3 regions of the Terracoccus luteus genome follow, and region 2 is predicted to be linked to each of the others. Evidence: riboswitches for the same ligand, from Rfam matches in the RefSeq annotation. Region 2 holds a riboswitch; each other region holds the start of a gene.
The links. Region 2 has a riboswitch for cyclic di-AMP ahead of DFJ68_RS18920 (transglycosylase family protein). Riboswitches for the same ligand answer to the same signal wherever they lie in the genome.
Positions count from the first base shown of each region.

Region 1: another riboswitch for cyclic di-AMP. It lies ahead of DFJ68_RS18750 (C40 family peptidase); the one in region 2 lies ahead of DFJ68_RS18920 (transglycosylase family protein).
Region 3: another riboswitch for cyclic di-AMP. It lies ahead of DFJ68_RS14580 (CHAP domain-containing protein); the one in region 2 lies ahead of DFJ68_RS18920 (transglycosylase family protein).

Region 1 covers NZ_RBXT01000001.1:2,498,244-2,501,505, reverse strand. Annotated here, with positions in the region: gene DFJ68_RS11340 (MFS transporter) at 1-51, shown strand, start outside; gene DFJ68_RS11335 (iron-dependent transcriptional repressor DtxR) at 102-797, shown strand; cyclic di-AMP (ydaO/yuaA leader) riboswitch at 942-1,109, shown strand; gene DFJ68_RS18750 (C40 family peptidase) at 1,111-2,166, shown strand; gene DFJ68_RS11320 (DsbA family oxidoreductase) at 2,430-3,074, shown strand; gene DFJ68_RS11315 (carboxymuconolactone decarboxylase family protein) at 3,058-3,262, opposite strand, start outside.
Region 2 covers NZ_RBXT01000001.1:243,670-246,931, forward strand. Annotated here, with positions in the region: gene DFJ68_RS01180 (serine/threonine-protein kinase) at 1-1,382, shown strand, start outside; cyclic di-AMP (ydaO/yuaA leader) riboswitch at 1,745-1,854, shown strand; gene DFJ68_RS18920 (transglycosylase family protein) at 1,884-2,609, shown strand; tRNA gene DFJ68_RS01190 (tRNA-Thr) at 2,867-2,939, shown strand; gene DFJ68_RS01195 (MBL fold metallo-hydrolase) at 3,135-3,262, shown strand, end outside.
Region 3 covers NZ_RBXT01000001.1:3,232,012-3,235,273, reverse strand. Annotated here, with positions in the region: gene DFJ68_RS14585 (CHRD domain-containing protein) at 1-644, opposite strand, end outside; gene DFJ68_RS14580 (CHAP domain-containing protein) at 1,055-2,092, opposite strand; cyclic di-AMP (ydaO/yuaA leader) riboswitch at 2,096-2,273, opposite strand; gene DFJ68_RS14575 (VOC family protein) at 2,636-3,010, shown strand; gene DFJ68_RS14570 (iron chaperone) at 3,075-3,262, opposite strand, start outside.

The sequences.
Region 1 (3,262 bases), 2.3 Mb from region 2:
GTGTGGGTGCCGCGGCACGACCCGACCCGCCGGCATCCGACGGCGTCCTGACACCCGGGCGCCGGTGCCGTGGGCGGCGTGAACTCTGAGAGGCTAGGGCTGTGACCGACCTGATCGACACCACCGAGATGTACCTGCGCACGATCTTCGAGCTGGAGGAAGAGGGCATCGTGCCCCTGCGCGCGCGCATCGCCGAGCGCCTCGGGCACTCGGGGCCGACGGTGTCGCAGACGGTGGCGCGCATGGAGCGCGACGGCCTCGTCGCCGTGTCGGGCGACCGGCACCTCGAGCTGTCCGACCACGGCCGGCTGCTCGCCACCCGGGTCATGCGCAAGCACCGCCTCGCCGAGCGGCTGCTCGTCGATGTCATCGGGCTCGAGTGGGAGTACGCCCACGACGAGGCGTGCCGGTGGGAGCACGTCATGTCCGAGCAGGTCGAGCGCAAGATCCTCGGGCTCATCGGCGAGGGTCTCGAGTCGCCCTACGGCAACCCCATCCCCGGCCTGCACGAGTTCGGGGTCGAGCAGCCCGAGGACTTCCTCGCCGGGCTCACCGCGCTCACCGCGGCCGCCGGCGCCCAGCCCCGCGTCGTCGTCATCCGCCGCATCGGCGAGCCGGTGCAGGTCGACCCCGACGCGCTCTCGCTGCTCACCGCGGCCGGGGTGCTGCCCGGCAGCCACGTCGAGGTCGTGCGCGAGGGCGGGCGCGTCGTCGCGGTGCGCCAGGGGAGCGAGGCCTCGAGCGGCGTCTCGCTGCCCGACGACGTCGCCGTGCACGTCTACTGCGAGACCGTCTGACGCCGGGTGCGCGTCGCGCGGAGTTCCCGTCCGGACCGGATCGTGACCTTGGCGTGACAATGCGGGGGTGACTCGCTACCTTGGGGGCACTCACCCACCCGTCGGGCGAGGGCTTCGAACCGGAACGCCGAGTCCTGCCACCGGTTCGAAGGTCGGCTTGAACCCTTCACGGCAGGAGCGGGGGACCCACTTCCACGGGCGTCGAGAGACGTCCTCGGGGTGAAGTCCCACGAGCCATTGCGGCTCCACGGACCGGGCAGTACCTCAGCCCGAACCCGACAGCTCACCTCGTAGGCGTCGAGAGGTAGATCCCGTGGCTCACAACGCTCCTGGGCGCCACCGCGCCCCCGGCCGTTTCAACCCCCTTGCCGAGCTGACGCTCATCGCCAAGGAGTCCGCCCAGCCCGCCGTCAAGGGGGCCGCGATCGTGGCCGCCTCCGGTGGCCTCGTCGCCTCCTTCGTCCAGCCCGCGGCCGCCGCCGACGACACGAACGTCGTCGCCGCCGTCGACGCCAAGGTCGCCGCGGCCCCCGCCGTTGTCGGCCCGCAGGCCGTCGACTCGGCCCGCACCACCGCGCTCACCGCGTTCGGCTACGTCGCCCCGGCCGCCGCGCCCAAGGCCAAGCCGATCGTCATCGAGGACCTCGTCGTCGAGAAGCAGCGTGCCGTGGCCGCCGCGAAGGCCAAGGCCGAGGCGAAGGCCCGCGCCGAGGCGAAGGCCGCCGAGCAGGCCCGCGAGGCCCGTCAGCGCGCCGCTGCTGCCGAGGCCGCCCGTGAGGCGCGCGAGGCCCGCGAAGCCCGGGAGGCGCGCGCCGCCCGTGCCGCTGCCGCCGAGCGCGAGCAGAGCACCACCCGCTCGTCGCGTTCGACCGAGCGCACCGCCGTGTCGACGCGTTCCAGCTCGCGCTCGACCTCGAGCAGCACGACGAGCCGCTCGACCTCGAGCCGTTCGACCTCCTCGTCGTCCTCGTCCTCCTCGAGCACGCCGACGAAGACGACTACGACGGCCCCGAAGCCGGCCTCGAACCCGGCCCCGTCGGCATCCGGCATCGTCGGCATCGCCTACAACTACACCGGCGTGCCCTACGTCTACGGCGGCTCGACCCCGAGCGGCTTCGACTGCTCCGGCTTCACGTCGTACGTGTACCGCAAGGCCGGCGTGTCGATCCCGCGCACGGCGTCGGCGCAGCAGCGTGCCGCCACGCGCGTCAGCAGCCCCCGCCCCGGCGACCTCGTGTTCTTCGGCTACCCGGCCTACCACGTGGGCATCTACGTGAGCCCCGGCCGCATGGTCGACGCGCAGCGCCCCGGCACCGTGATCGGCAACCACTCGATCTGGACCACGCCCTCGGGCTACGGCCGCTTCTGAGCGACCCCGCCCCGGGATCCCGAGGCCCCGTCCACCATTCGGTGGGCGGGGCCTCGCCTCGTCCCGGGGCGCTCCGCTCGTCGGGCGGAGGTGGAACCCGACCGTCGGTGGTCGCGGATCACCTCGACCCCCGCGGGTGCGAGCCGGGTCGAGGTAGACGGCCGCGGCAGGGAGCGAATCATCACCTCGACCCGCGCCCACCGACACCGGTCGGCCCTCACCTCCACCCGGAGGCTGTCGGGGCTGCGTGCCAGACTGACGCGATGAGCACGACGAACCAGCAGGTGGCCGACTCCAGCACCGCCGTCGACCTCGAGCTGTGGGGTGACCTCGTCAGCCCGCTGTCGTGGGTCGTCAAGCAGCGCCTCGAGGCGGCTGTGCACGCGTTCGAGCGGCCGTCCGACGTCACGGTGACGTGGCGGGCCCTCGTGCAGGGCCCCACCGACGAGGATGCCGTTCGGCGGGCCGTCGCGGACGCCGCGGAGGTCGCGCGGTCCGGCGACGACGACGAGCTCGTCGGGTTCGACCCCGAGCGCATTGTGCCCGCCGACAGCCGCGACGCGCAGCGCCTCATCGCCCTCGCTCTCGCCCAGGGCGGGCACGGGCTCCAGTCGGCCGCGGTCGAGCGCTTCTGCCGGGCCCACTTCGCCGAGGGGCTCGACATCGCCGACCACCAGGTGCTGCAACGGCTGGGTGCCGAGTGCGGCCTCGACGAGCGCCGTACCGCCGCCGTGCTCGCGGCCGACGACTACGAGGACGCCGTGCGAGCCGACGAGGACGCCGCCCGTTCCCTCGGGATCACGCAGGTGCCGGTCGTCGTGGCCAACCGGTCCGCCGCCCTCACCGGTGCGCGCAGCGCCGACGACTACTTGGCCCTGCTGCGGGGCGTCGTCACCGCCGCGGGCTGAGCGGGCCGGTCGTCGCCTGGCTGGATGACGTGGCCGGCGGTCGGCCGAAGGTGACGGCCGCCCGGACGTCCTCGGGTGCGGCCTCGACGAGCTGGCGGTCGGGTCGGGCGCCGAGTGCGTCATTGACGGTCGAGAACGCCTGCCGCAACGCGACGAAGAGGGTGAGCCCGAACACCTGCTGGTCGTCG
Region 2 (3,262 bases):
AGCCCGGCAACGTCCTGCTCGAGGACGGCGAGCCCGTGCTCATCGACTTCGGCATCGCCCACCTGCAGGACGACGTACGCCACACCGTCGGCGGCCTCGTCATGGGCACCCCCGGCTACCTCTCGCCCGAGCTCGTGGAGGGCGCGCGCATCAGCGACGCCACCGACTGGTGGGGCTGGGCCGCCACCATCACCTACGCCGCCGCGGGGCGCCCGCCCTTCGGTCGGGGGCGCATGGATGCCGTGCTCAGCCGGGTCCGCGCGGGGGAGGTCGACCTCGCCGGGGTTGACCCCCGGCTGGCACCGCTGCTGCAGGCCTCGCTCTCGCCCCGGCCCGAGCGGCGACCGCACGCCGACGAGGTCATCGATGCCCTCGAGCGCTTCGCCCACGGGGAGGACGCCACGGTCGGCCACGCCCGCAGCCACGTCGGAACCGACGACTGGGACGCGACCGAGGTCGTGCAGGTCGAGCCGCCGCCCGCCGGGTCGACGCAGGTGCTGACCGGCCGCTCGACCAACGTCATGCCTGCCGTCCCAGCCGCCGTCCCAGCCGCCGTACAGCCCGCCGTCCAGTCGGCTCCGTCGGCGCCGGTCCCCCCACCGACGTGGGAGGACCTGCCTCCGTCCGTCCCCGCCTCCGCCCACGACCCGTCGGAGGGCGGGCCACAGCACCGCTGGGGCTCCCTGGCGCGTCGTCAGCGGGACGACCAAGACGCCCGCGACGACCGGGGCGTCGACCCGCCCGTCGACGGCTCCGCCGACCTCCTCACACCGCCGCGCAGGGAGGGCGACCCCCGCATCGGCCTGCCGATGCGCACCGGCCTGCTCGCCGGCGTCGCGACCGGCTGGCTCGGGGCGCTCGCGGCCTGGCCGGGGGTGGCCCTGCTCCTGCTCCTGCTCTGGTCGGTCGTGGCGCGCGCCACCGACCGCACCGTCACCGGGCTCGTCCTGCGCCGGTACGAGAACGGCCGCCGTCGCAGCGACGTGCCGTGGGCGCTCGGTCTCAGCCCGTGGCACGTCGTGCTGTCGGCGGTGGCCACCGTCGTCGGCCTCGTCCTGCCGCTCGCGGTGGCGCTCGCCGGCGTCTTCGCCTCGGCCCTGCTGCTCGCCGGGGCACAGGGTGGCGAGCTGCAGCCGGGCGACCCGCTCACCCTCGCCGTCGGCGGCGGACTCGGCCTGCTCATGGCCTGGTGGGGTCCGGCGGGCTCGTCACTGCGTCGCGGATCTCGTTCGATCACAAGGGTGCTCGTGCCCGAAGGTGTCGGCACGACGGTGGCCGGGGTGGTGCTCGTCGGCTTCGGTCTCGTCGCCGCGGTGGCCGCCGTCCGGCACGGCACGGCCTTCGACTGGACCCCGTGGACGGGGAACCCGCTCGGGGGGTGAGCCCCACCCCGCGCGCACCGGTGCCGACGCGCAGACGGACGCTCCCGGCATCCATGGATAAAGCACAGGTCTCGGACAGGTCACGGAACTATCTCGGGCGGGCTTGTGCGAGGGGCGTCGGCCACGTACCGTCGATGCTCGTCAGCCCCCATCCCCTGACCCGTTGACACTCGGCCCGCATCCTGCGGTCCCGAGACCGGGGGAAGGTCCCTGACGGCACCCGACGACGCGGACCCACGCGTTGCGGACACAACTTCACACCGCCACCCATCAGAAACCGGTCCCTGAGCGCGCCGAGCCTCGCCAGCCAGGGAATCACCCAGCACCTGCGTCCTGCGCCGGTGTGGAGGGTCGGGCGAGGACGGGGGACCCAGTTGTCTGGGCAGCGGACGCACGGCGTCCGACTGTCCGACGGGGGTGAAGCCGCGAGAGCGGCGGGGCACCTGACGCCCCAACCCGACAGCTAACTCCGCAGGCGCACGTCAGGAAGGGAAACCACCCATGCACTACTCCTCGAAGCACGCTGCCACGAAGAAGACGTCGGTCAAGCAGCGCATCGTCCTCGCCGGCATCGCCGGTGGGGCCACCCTCGCCGGCGGCATCGCCGTCGCGGGCCCCGCCAGCGCCTCGAGCGTCTGGGACCGCGTCGCGGCCTGTGAGTCGGGCGGCAACTGGTCGATCAACACCGGCAACAGCTTCTACGGCGGCCTGCAGTTCACCCGCAGCACGTGGCTGGCCTACGGTGGCGGCGCCTACGCCTCGCGCGCCGACCTCGCCACGAAGTCGCAGCAGATCGCCGTCGCCCAGCGCACCCTCGCCGGGCAGGGTCCGGGCGCCTGGCCCGTCTGCTCCCGCAAGGCGGGCCTGACGCGCAGCAACGGTGGCGCGACCTCCTCCTCGGTGCCGCAGTCGAGCAGCTCGTCCTCCTCGTCGAAGAAGTCCACGTCGACCAAGAAGACGTACTCGACCCCGAAGAAGACGACCTCGACCAAGAAGTCGTACACGAGCACGAAGAAGTCGTACACGAGCACGAAGAAGTCGTACACGACCCCCCGCGTCAGCACCGGCAACGGCGCCCGCATCGTCGTCAAGAGCGGCAACACGCTCTCGAAGCTCGCGACGAAGTACAACGTCCAGGGCGGCTGGAAGGCCATCTACGACGCCAACCGCGGCACCGTCTCGAACCCCAACCTCATCTTCGTCGGCCAGGTCCTGCGCCTGCCGTGAGCATGAGCCTCTGACCGCCCACCGGTCGCCTCGGCGCCGGTGACGGTCTCCTGACACCGGACGGCCCCGCACAGCACTCGCTGTGCGGGGCCGTCCGCGTCCCCGGCGGTGTTGCCGTCCGTGTCCGTGTCCGTGTCCCCGTCCGTGTCCCTGCCGCCGGCCGGGGCGCGCTGCTCGACGTCCGTTGCGGATGTCGAGGATGCCGGGGCGCTCCGTTACGCTGTCGCCGTCGCGGCGGGCGCCGCCCGCGTCGACGTGCTGGCGTGGCGCAATCGGTAGCGCACCTGTCTTGTAAACAGGCGGTTAGGGGTTCGAGTCCCCTCGCCAGCTCTCGGCCGAGCGTGGGCGGACCGTCGCCGTCCCGGCCGTCGGGCGACGTGGGGACCCGGTGCCGACGAGGTCGCGGGCCCGCTTGCGGCGGCGCGGCCGGGGTACGGGCAGGACGTCCGCCGGTCGCGGCGGGACACCGGTCGACGAGGGGCCCGGCCGTCGTGACGGCGCCGCGGCCCCTGCCGAAGGAGTCACATGTCCGACCCGACCTCGGCCACGAGCACGACACCCACCCTGCAGCTCGTCGGCAACGCCACCGTCGTTCTGCGGTTCGGCGAGCTCACCCTGCTGACGGACCCGAACTTCCTCCACCAGGGACAGCG
Region 3 (3,262 bases), 3.0 Mb from region 2:
GTGTGCATGCCGCCGGCGGGGGCGACGCGCAGGGCTCCGCAGAGGGCGGGGTCGGTGGCCTCGGTGGGCAGGCTGGGGTCGAGGTCGCTCTTGGTGTCGCCGTCGTACTTGCCGTCGTGGTTGTGGTCCACGCCGTGGATGACGACGACGGACTGGCCCTTGGTGATGGCGTCGGCGACGCCCTGGGAGACCTTGATGCTGCCGCGTTCGTAGCTGATCTTGCCGCCGGGGGCGGTGTCGAACCGGTCGACCGCGAGGCCGCTGGCGGGGCTGGTGTCTCCGGTCTTGGTGAGGGAGACGACGATGTCGCCGTAGGCGGGGCCGCCTTCGGTGGTGTTGATGGTGCCGTCGCCGCTCTTGTCGTCGGTCACGGCGGGGCATTCGTGGCGGGCGGCGGCGGCGAAGTGGATGTGGGCTGCGTGGGGGGCGTCGGGGAGCAGGCCCATGGCGGCCATGGTGACGGTGATGGTGGTGCCGTCGACCTCGACCATGGCGGTGCCGCTGCCCTTGACGCCGTTCTCGACGACGGGCTTGAGGTTGGCGCTGACCCAGGCGTTGTCGGCGGCGAAGGCCGGCCCGACGGTCAGGGTCATGGCGGCCGCGGCGGCGAAGCCGGCGGTGGCGATACGGGTGGTGGTGCGCATGCAGTCCTCCTCGTGTGGGGCCGCCGTCTCCGATGACGGTGACCGCGCGACTGCCCGACGGGGACGGGCAGGGTGTCCGAGATGAGTTCGGCGTGCCGCCCGAGGCGGATTGGCCCCCCGCCGCCCGCCGCGGATGGAAGGGAGCGGGCGGACCGGCATCCGGGCCGTCGCTCGCCCGCCGCGGCTGGGAAGAGTGCACGCGGGTACCACGCGCCCGCCGCGGCTGGGAAAGGAGCGGGCCGACCGGCATCCGCGCCCTCGCTCGCCCGCCGCGGCTGGGAAGAGGGCAGGCGGGGTCCGTGCGCCCGACCTCCGGGGACGCGGAAGGGGGAGGATGCCGGTCGGCATCCTCCCCCTTCACGCAACGTCGCGCGGACCGACCGTGACCTCAGGCCACGGACGGTGACGGCTCACGGCGCGTAGATGTACTGCATGCCGCCCTGGTCGGTCAGCGTGCGGGTGTTGTAGTTGTACGGGCCGGCGAGGGCGTTCATCTCGATGATCGTGACCTGGTCGCCGTTGACGGCGGTGACCCAGGCGACGTGACCGGCGGACGAGGACGAGCCGTGGACGCCCGGCTGCATCACGAGGATGGAGCGGGTGCGCGGCGTGCCGCTCACGGTGTAGCCGGCGCGGGCGGCGCCGGAGCCCCAGACGAGCGCGTTGCCGGTCCAGCCGCCGGGGTAGTAGCCCTCGGAGGCGTACCACTTGGACAGGGCACCCCAGGTGCACTGCCCGCGGGTGGCCCAGTTGTAGGCGCTGCGGCCACCCGACGAGGCGGACGGCGTGTACGAGTTGCTCTCGCTCTTCGTCGCCGACGTCGAGTTGGTCAGCGTGCTGCGCGTCGTGCTGCGCGAGCTGCGGCTCGAGGTCGTGGTGCGCTCGGACACGGCCTCGTCGGCCTGGTCGTTCGAGCTGGTGCGCGTCGAGGTGCGTGAGGAAGCGGCGGCGTCCTCACGGGCCTGTTCGCGAGCAGCGTCGCGAGCGGCCTCACGGGCCGCCTCACGGGCCGCTTCGCGCTTGGCGGCCTTGCGGGCGGCGGCGCGCTCGGCGGCCTTGCGCTCGGCGGCGGCCTTCGCGGCGGCCGCAGCGGCGTCGGCGCGCTGCTTCTTGACGACGAGGTCCTCGATGACCTTCGCCTTGACCGGCGCGGCGGCCGGGGCGGCGAGGCCGAAGGAGGCCGGCGTGACGTCGGTCTGGGCCGCGGCGGCCCTGGGGCCGACGACGGCGGGGGCGGCGGGGGCGGCGGCCGGAGCGGCCTGCACCTCGCTGAGGCCCTCGGCGCCGGCCGGGGTGGCGAAGGTGGCGACGAGGCCACCGGCGGCAGCGACGATCACGGCGCCCTTGAGGGCCGGCTGGGCCGACTCACGGGCGATCGTCTTGAGCTCGGACAGGGGGTTGTGACGACCCGGCGCACGATGACGACCGCGTTCGTGGGTGTTGTTCAACGAAAGACCTCTCGCAACGCCTACGAAGTTAGCTGTCGGGTTCGGGCAAGAGGTACGTGCCCGGCCCTGACCGGCCGCTGTTCGCGATCGGTGAGGGCTTCACCCCGAGGACGCCCGAGGGCGTCCGGAGGAAGTGGTTCCCCCGCTCCTGCCTGATGTTCTGACGGGGCCTCAAGGCGGTGGCAGGACTCGGCGGTCCGCCCGGAGGAGCCCAGCTGTCAGCCGGGCTTCGGCGAGACTAGACGACGGATCTCGGAAAAGTCACATCCTGGTAACGGGCGGGCCGGTGAGCGGCCGGGTCAGGGGTGGGAAGTCGTGCGTGTTGAGCGGTATGGACACCAATGTGGCGTGGTCGAGGTCACACCATCCGGGCCTGCGGACAGGTGAGACGACCGTGCAGCGGGGGTAGCCCGCCTTTGCGGTGCCGTCGGCGTGTCTCGGCGTGTCCTCGGCGTGTCCTCGGCATGTCGAGTCGGATGCCGACCGTTGACCGACCGTTGACCGACCGTTGACCTCGGCGGCGGGACGCAGGACCGTGGACCCATGCTCGCGGACTCGAAGGCCTTCAGCGGTTTCAGCGTCGACGACCCGGAGCGGGCGCGCTCCTTCTACGCCGACGTGCTCGGACTGGAGGTGTCGGAGCAGAACGGCATGCTCACCCTGCACCTCGGCGGTGGCACAGACGTTCTCGTCTACCCGAAGCCCAACCACGAGCCGGCCTCCTTCACCGTGCTCAACTTCCCGGTGCCGGACGTCCAGGCGGCCGTCGACGCGCTCACCGAGCGTGGGGTCCGGTTCGAGCGGTACGCGGGCACGCCGATGGAGACGGATGAGAAGGGCGTGTTCCGCCAGGGTGGCCCGCTCATCGCGTGGTTCACGGACCCCGCCGGCAACGTGCTGTCCGTCATCGAGGAGTGAGGCGTGAGTGCGGGGCGAGTCAGGGCCGGTGAGCCGGCCCGGCCCTGTCGCACGCGGGCCCCGCTCAGGTGCTCGTGGCCTCGGCCCGCTGCGCCAGGCACAGCTCGGTGATCTGGCGGATGAGGTGCAGCGGCATCGGCTGGGAGAGCGGGAAGCGCACCGTCTCCTTCGCGCCGCGGTAGGGCGCGACCTCGCGCTCGAACGTCTCGTCGCCGGTCGGCACAGGGTAGATGCCGACGTGCTTCTTCCAGC